DNA from 2 places in the Pectobacterium quasiaquaticum genome. Region 1 is predicted to be linked to the other one. Evidence: predicted binding sites of a transcription regulator. Region 1 holds the regulator's gene; the other holds the start of a gene.
What was found. Region 1 encodes PurR, which represses purine synthesis genes. Its sites were predicted from a motif close to CANGCAAACGTTTGCNTG; they were not measured.
Positions count from the first base shown of each region.

Region 2: a site for PurR is predicted at 2,169-2,186, ahead of IG609_RS19920 (nucleobase:cation symporter-2 family protein). Genes of this name have one in related genera too.

Region 1 covers NZ_CP065177.1:2,455,509-2,459,725, reverse strand. Annotated here, with positions in the region: gene cfa (cyclopropane fatty acyl phospholipid synthase) at 1-1,123, opposite strand, end outside; gene purR (HTH-type transcriptional repressor PurR) at 1,455-2,480, opposite strand; gene cydH (cytochrome bd-I oxidase subunit CydH) at 2,870-2,959, shown strand; gene IG609_RS11270 (C40 family peptidase) at 3,176-4,027, opposite strand.
Region 2 covers NZ_CP065177.1:4,356,461-4,360,677, forward strand. Annotated here, with positions in the region: gene IG609_RS19915 (AsmA family protein) at 1-564, opposite strand, end outside; gene IG609_RS19920 (nucleobase:cation symporter-2 family protein) at 723-2,111, opposite strand; gene recG (ATP-dependent DNA helicase RecG) at 2,318-4,217, opposite strand, start outside.

The DNA.
Region 1 (4,217 bases):
CCCCATCCGTGCTGAACAAGACCTGCCAGAGCTGAAGTTCCCTTGCTCTGAAAGCCCCTGCACAAAAGTTAAGATAGTAGCTGAACATCCGGCGGAAGCGGGCCGTGTAGCGTGTGGAAAGCCGTGGCCAGTTCTGCTGAAAGCGAGCGTGCCAGGCCATTAAGGTACGATCGTAATCAGCACCGAAATTATGCCAGTCTTCCATCACCAAATAAGGCTCGCTTGCCTGCGCAATATGCTGTACGGAGGGAATACAGCCGTTGGGGAAGATGTATTTATGAATCCAGGGATCGATGTGCGGATTGGTCTTATTGGCCCCGATGGTATGTAGCAGAAACAGCCCATCGGGTTTTAGATTACGCCGCACGACGCGGAAATAATTGTCATAGTTGCGTGGCCCGACGTGTTCAAACATGCCAACTGACACCACGCGATCGAATTGCCGATCGAGATCGCGGTAATCCTGTAATTCAATGGTGACGTTCAGATCCTGACAACGTCGCTGTGCCAGCACCTGTTGTTCTCTGGAAATGGTGATGCCGTACACTGAAACACCGTAGTGACGTGCCGCGAATTCGGCCAACCCGCCCCAGCCACAGCCGATATCCAGCAGCGTCATCCCTGATGTTAACTGGAGCTTTTCGCAGATCATGGCGAGTTTATCTTCCTGCGCCTGTTCCAGCGTCTGTGCCTGTTTCCAATAGGCGCAGGAGTATTGCATATAGGGATCCAGCATCAGGGTAAAGAGGTCGTTACCTAAATCGTAATGCGCTTTACCGACAACCTGAGCGCGTCGACGGGATTGTAAATTCGTGACGCGGGAGAGGGCGACGCGCGTCAGGTCGTGCAGACGGCGGGGCAGCCTGGCATCCAGCCCCGCGCGCATGACGCGATGGGAAAACATATCCAGCCGTTCACACTCCCACCATTCATCCATGTAGCTTTCTCCCAGCCCCAGCGATCCCTCACGCAGGATACGTTTAAAGAAATTGGGGTTGGTCACGCGGATGTCAAAAGGGCGAGTGCCGTTGATGGCGATATCCGCGCTGGCCAGCATGTCTTGCACGATGTGGAACCAGGGCGCGGTATTAGGATCCCATTCTTCTGTATAAGGTAAACCCATCATGTCTCCTTAACTTTTCACATGTAAAAGTATCGTAAAACATACCTGGACAACACTTATCGCAGCCGAGGTATCGGCTGTCACCAGAGAAAATGAAACACGGTATTATACCCGTCATACTTCAAGCCGCATGTACGTTGGCTACGTTCACTCACCCGAATCACTTACTTGAGTAAGCTCATCGGGATTCCCTCGCTTGCCGCCTTCATGCAACTCGAATTATTTAGGGTATAGAATTATAACGGCTTCAGCCAGCATACAAGAGAATTGGCTGAAGCAGAGAGAGGATGCAGGCAGGAATAAGAAAAACGGCTGTACAGAATAGCGGCGACTAGCGGCGATAGTCGAGGTAGGGGCCGTCTGCCACCGAGCGGCGCTCAATCAACGTCGGGTGCACTTCAATGACGTGCGCATCTTCCCGTTTACTAGTGATTCGATCCAGTAGCATAGAGAACGCGGATTGACCCAGACGCTCCTTTGGCTGGTGGATGGTGGTCAGCGCAGGCGTAAAGAAACGCGCGTGGCGCACGTTGTCATAACCGATCACCGAAATATCCTGCGGCACGCGCAGACCCAGCTCGTCAGCCGCACAGATGGCCCCCATCGCCATAATATCGCCGCCGCAGAATACAGCCGTTGGACGCTGTTTCTGTGCGAGGATCTGATGCATGGCTTTATAGCCGGATTCTGGTTCAAAATCGCCTCGAACCACCCATTCGTCGCGTACGGTGATGTCGGCTTCCTTCAGCGCTTTCAAAAAGCCGAGGTAGCGTCCGCTGCCGGTGTTGCGTTCTTGAGTGCCGGGGATGGCGCCGATATCCCGATGGCCGCGTTCAATCAGGTAGCGGCCTGCCATATAACCGCCTTCAAAGGCGTTATCGATAATCGTATCGGTAAAATCGCTGTGCATCTGTCCCCAGTCCATCACGACCATCGGAATGCTGCGATAATCTTCCAACATCGACAACAGCTCTGGTGGATATTCGGCGCACATTACCAGCAGGCCGTCGACGCGTTTTTGCGCCAGCATGGAAAGATAAGCGCGCTGCTTGCCGATGTCGTTATGCGAATTACACAGCACCAGCGTGTAGCCTTTGGCGTAGCAGCTATTTTCAACGGCTTCAATGATCTCGGCGAAATAGGGTGCTTCACTGGAAGTGGCCAGCAAGCCGATAGATTTAGTGTGATTAACTTTGAGGCTGCGGGCGACGGCGCTGGGTGAATAGTGCAATTCTTTGATTGCTGCCCTGACGGCTGCCTTAGTCTCTTCGGCGACGAAACGTGTTTTATTGATCACGTGCGATACGGTTGTGGTGGAAACGCCAGCACGTTTTGCCACATCTTTAATCGTTGCCATCTAAAAATGACTCCTGAACTTACCTGTTATAGACGTAAGTATATTGTTAATCGTTTGCCTACGTTTAATGTTCTTCTTCTAAGCTAAAAAACAGGATTTCAGAAGGAGAATGCCGAATGTTATACCGAAGGGATCTGGGTTGACGTTTTTCGACTGATACGTAGCGCTTTCATAAACAGCGGATTGTGTCCGATTTATCATGAAAGTGAAAGGGCTAATTTATACTATTAGTGATGCATTCGTCCGAGATTTTTCGCTACAATTATGAAAGAATCGTAATAACCCTATTATTTGTGGCTTTTACTACCTAAACGGGTTTGGCTGTGAACGGTGGTGTCTTTTCAGATGAAGCTTTCAGATAAAATTCGTTCGTTAATAAGGAGTAATTCATGGATACAGATCTGAAGATGTCTTTGCTGACAACTGTTGGTTCGTTGGCTGTGATCATCGCGTTTAGTTTTATTGCGGTGCTGAACTAACCGAACGGTGCCTCTGGGCGGGTTAGGTATTCAGACACGTTGATGATGCATAAAACGTGTCTGAATCGTTTTATACCCGTCATACTTCAAGTTGCATGTGCGTTGGCTTCGTTCACTCACCCGAATCACTTACTTGAGTAAGTTCATCGGGATTCCTTCGCTTGCCGCCTTCCTGAAACTCGAATTATTTAGGGTATACCAGATATAATCTGTCTCTTAACGAATCGTCTGCGGTGTGACCACGCGACGTGCACCAACGTAGTGCTCCTGCCAATAATCTTCACTCAGCTTGCTGATACGAATGTCTGAGCCTGTCCGTGGCGACTGAATAAATTTTCCTTCCCCCAGATAAACCCCGACGTGATCGGCTGCCCCACGATTATTGATGCGGAAGAAGACCAGATCGCCACTTTCCAGCTCACTCTTTTTAATCGGAGCAGCATCACGCAGGTGATACATTTCGTTTGCAGTGCGTGGAATTTGGATCTTAACGACATCTTTGTAGGCGTAATAAACCAGTCCGCTACAGTCGAATCCGGTAAAGGGAGAGGAACCGCCCCAGTGGTAAGGCTTACCTATCTGACTCATCAATTTATTCATTGCGGTCGTTTTGGCATGCTGATAGCGTTTTTTATGTGCGGCGCTTAGCGCCATACCTTTTTCTGTCGGCGCTGGATTTTTATCCGCTTTCCCCTTGAGTGCGGTCTTCTTCAGTCCGGTTTTGACTCTGGCTTGTGCGGTGGTTTGTTTCTCTTCTTCAGGCTTCAGCTTTTTAAGATTCTTTTTCACGAGCGCGGGCGTGCTGCTTTGCGTCCGTGACGGTTTTTTTTCTGTCACTTTGCTCGCGGTGCGGGATTTGGGTTTATTGCTGACGGCGGTAGGTTCTGGTTTTTTGCTTTTGATCGGCGTCGGTGACTTAGCATTACCCTTTGTTTGGCGGCTTTTCTTATTCGTTTCTACCACGGCGCTTTTCTTCGGCGCAGAATGCGGGGTATGCGGCGCAGCCTGAACCACGTTCAGGGATAGATTGCTGAAAAATAATATAAAAAGAGTAATAAATAAGCGCATAATAACAGTGACCGAACATAATCCTTAACTCGCTCAATCCTCACAGTATTCCTGAAAACGGCGCCATAAAAAAGTGGGCACAGTCGCTTTATTCATACAGAATAGTGAAAAAACGTTAATAGTTATTTTTTCGATTGATTTATCAGCGTTTTCTGGCGTTGATTTCATCAATGACAAATTCCTTCAAGAG
Region 2 (4,217 bases), 1.9 Mb from region 1:
TTCACCCTGAACCAATACCTGACTGGCGGGAATATCGTTGAGTTCGAGTGAACGGGCGCTGAGCTGGAACTGTCCCTGTTTACCCAGCAGATAGCCTGCCTCGGGCTTCCACGGCGTTATTCCACCGTTAATCTGTTGACCATTCAGATGCCAATTGCCGTCCTTTGCCTGCAGCGCCATGGTACGCAGCTGTAGCACATCGGCCTCGATAGGGAGTGTCGCCGCCTGAGAGGAAAGATTGAGCGTTCCGCCTTCCAGTTCAAGACTGGCGAAATGGTGCGGCTCGGTAATTTGACGGGCGCTAAATCCAACTGAAATCTGCTTTGCAGTGAGTGTCGGCGGCTGATTTTTCTGACCAAAACTGACATCGGTGAGTTGGATATGATCGGCTGTTGACCAGTCATGATTAATTTTGCCCAGTGACAACTGGTAGTCAGTATTCTGGTTTACCCAATTACTTATCCAGCCTGCCGCCCAACTGGTTTGCAGTAATACATATACGACCACCAGCGCTAAAAAGGCCAGCAGCAGTAGAGTCAGCAATAATTTCCCGATAAATTTCATCGTGTCAGTCCATGCCAATCGTCAGGGAGAACTGTTCTTATGCCGCAATTTCCCTGAAGGCTCAATAGGTAATGCTGTTACAGACAGTAAAAAGCGAGCAGTGTTGCATCACCGCTCGCTTTTTACATGAACTGAACTGAAATTATTGCGGGCTGGCGCTATTTTTCTTCGTGTGGGAAGACAATATTCAGCACGATTGCCGTAATCCCGCCAGCGGCGATACCGGAAGACAGTAATGTTTTAATCCAATCCGGTGCGAACTGCAGAATCAGCGGCTGCTGCGATACGCCAAGACCAACAGCCAGTGACAGCGCAATAATCATGATCGCACGACGATTCAGCGGCTCACGGGACACAATGCGCACACCAGAAGCGGCGATCGTACCAAACATCACGATAGTGGCACCGCCCAGAACCGGCTCTGGAATATGCTGCACAAATCCGCTAACGGCAGGGAACAGCCCCAGTGCGATCAGCATCAGCGAAACCACAAAACCCACATAGCGGCTGGCAACCCCGGTAAGCTGGATGACGCCATTATTCTGGCCGAAGCAAGAGTTTGGGAAGGTGTTGAATACGGCAGAAAGGCAAGAGTTCAGGCCATTTGCCAGCACGCCGCCTTTTAAGCGTTTCATGTACAGCGGGCCCCTGACCGGCTGCTCTGAAACGTCGGAGGTCGCGGTGATGTCGCCGATGGTTTCTAACGATGTCACCATGAAGACCAGCATCAGCGGAATCAACAGGTTCCAATCAAAGCCTAAACCATAATACAGCGGCGTGGGCACCATAATAACTGTGTCGTTTTGAGCAGGCGCATTTTCCGGCAGCATTCCCATCAACCAGGCACCCAGATAACCCACCGCCATGGCAATCACTAGCGAGGCGACGCGTAGGTAAGGGTTACGCTGGCGGTTAAGCAGAATAATAACCAGCAACACCGCTCCCGCTAATAGTAAGTTCTTGGGCGCGCCGAAGGTGTTATTACCCATTGCGGCATAGCCGCCGCCGATGGAGGTCAGGCCGACCTGAATCAGCGACAGACCAATGATCATCACCACAATGCCGGAAACCAGCGGGGTAATGATGCGACGGGTTAAATGCAGGAAGCGTGAAAGAATGATTTCGGTGAAGGAAGCGACCATCAACGTACCGAACAGCGCTGCCATCATCGTGGGAACATCCGCGCCGCCGTTTTTCAGCGCCAGTCCGCCCATAATCAGCGGCGTCACGAAGTTAAAGCTGGTGCCCTGAATTGACAGTAGACCAGAACCGACAGGGCCCCAGGTTTTAATTTGGAGAATAGAAGCCAGACCGGAAGCGAAAAGCGACATGCTGATAATGCGCTGCGTATCCTGAGCGGGTAAACCTAATGCCTGACAGATCAGTAGCGCGGGGGTAATCACCGCAACAAACATGGCAAGCAGGTGCTGACTGGCGGCAAACAACGTTTGCGGCAGCGGCGGCCTGTCTTCAAGGCGATAGATGAGTTCACTGCGCTGAGGTGCGGCAGCGGCTTGTGTTTGGGACGTTTCCGTGGTGGTAGTCATGATGTAAGTTGGCGTTCCTGAAACGACAAAGAGCGCATTTTAATGATCTCTTTGTTGAAAGCAAACGTTTGCTAACTCATCTTTTCGATATGAATGTTGTCTGATGAACAAGGCCTTATTATTTAAGGTGATATGCCCATCATACTTCACGCTGCCTATGCGTTGCCGGCGAGGGTTTAGTAAAAATGAAGAATACGCTGCAGTGGTTAGGCATTGGTATAGCGTGCGCGCTCGGGTAGCCAGCGTTCGATTAGTGCAACGGCATGCTCGGGATAGTGCTCATGAAGATGGCGCGCAACGCGCTGCACCTGTGGGATCAGTTCCTGATCGCGCAGTAGGTCGGCTACTTTAAACTCGGCATTGCCCGTCTGGCGCGTACCTAATAATTCACCCGGCCCGCGGATTTCCAGATCGCGCTGCGCGATGACAAAGCCATCGCTGCTGTCGCGTAGAACCTGAAGCCGTTTTTGTGCGGTCTTGCTCATCGGCGTTTTGTAGAGCAACACGCAGTGAGACGCCACCGCCCCCCGTCCGACGCGCCCGCGCAACTGGTGTAGCTGTGCCAGGCCCAGACGCTCCGGGTTTTCAATGATCATCAGGCTGGCATTGGGGACATCCACACCGACCTCGATGACGGTGGTCGCCACCAGCAGTTGCAGTTCGCCCTGTTTGAAGGCCTGCATCACTGCCTGCTTTTCCTGTGCTTTCATGCGGCCGTGAACCAATCCAACCTTAAGGTTCGGCAGAGCAGCCTTCAACTCTTCGCTGGTGGCTTCTGCTGCCTGCGCTTCCAGCAGGTCAGATTCTTCGATCAGCGTACACACCCAATAGGCCTGTCGCCCTTCCTGCTGACAGGCATTATTCACGCGCTCGATAATGTCGCAGCGGCGTGAATCGGGTATGGCGACGGTGGTGACGGGGGTTCTGCCCGGCGGCAGTTCATCAATGACGGACGTATCCAGATCGGCATAGGCCGTCATCGCCAGCGTACGGGGAATTGGTGTGGCGGTCATAATCAATTGATGAGGATGAAAGCCTTGTTCTTCGCCTTTTTCCCACAGCGCAAGGCGTTGATGCACGCCAAAGCGGTGCTGTTCATCAATAATGACCAATGCCAGCCCGTTGAATTTAACCTGCTGTTGGAAAATAGCATGCGTCCCGACAACCATGGAAACCTGACCGCTGGCGATGGCATCCTGCTGCGCCTGACGCGCTTTCCCTTTTTGTTTGCCAGCCAGCCAGCCCACTTCAAGCCCTAGCGGTTCAAACCACTGACGGAAATTATGGGCGTGCTGTTCGGCCAATAGCTCGGTTGGTGCCATCAGCGCGACCTGTTTGCCGTTGGCAATGGCGCGTAATGCTGCCAGCGCGGCAACCAGCGTTTTCCCTGAACCGACATCGCCCTGTACCAGACGCATCATCGGGAAATCTTTCGCCATATCTGCTTCAATCTCCGCCACAACACGCTCTTGTGCCTGCGTGGGTTTGAACGGCAGGGCATCAAGCAGACGTTGCTTCAAGCCGTCTTGCGCCTGTAGCGGCGAGGCTTTATGCCGCTGCTCCCCTGCTCTTACGGCGAGCATACTCAGGTTATGCGCCAGCAGTTCTTCCATAATCAGCCGCTGCTGTGCAGGGTGTTTCCCGTGTTCAAGCTCGCTGAGCTGCATATCCGGCGGAGGACGATGTAACGTGCGTAGTGCATCCGGCAGACTAATGAGCGATCGGCTCAGGGATTCAGGCAGCAGCTCATCGATGGGGTTTGCATCGAGCAACGCCAGAGCCTGATCGGTAAGTTTGCGGAGCGTGGCCTGACGAACGCCCTCTGTGGAGGGATAAACTGGCGTGAGCGATTCTTGTAATTCGACCTGCGTACTATCTCCCTGAACACGATATTCAGGATGGATGATTTCCGCGCCGATTTTGCCACGCTTGATTTCGCCATAAGCGGTAACGCGCTGTCCCGGTGCGAGGCTGTTCTTCATCGCGGCGCTGAAATTGAAGAAGCGCATGGTCAACATACCGCTGCCGTCGCTGATTTGGCAGGTCAACATGCGACGGCTGCCAAAGGTAATGTCGTTGCGTAGGATTTCACCTTCCACAGTGGCA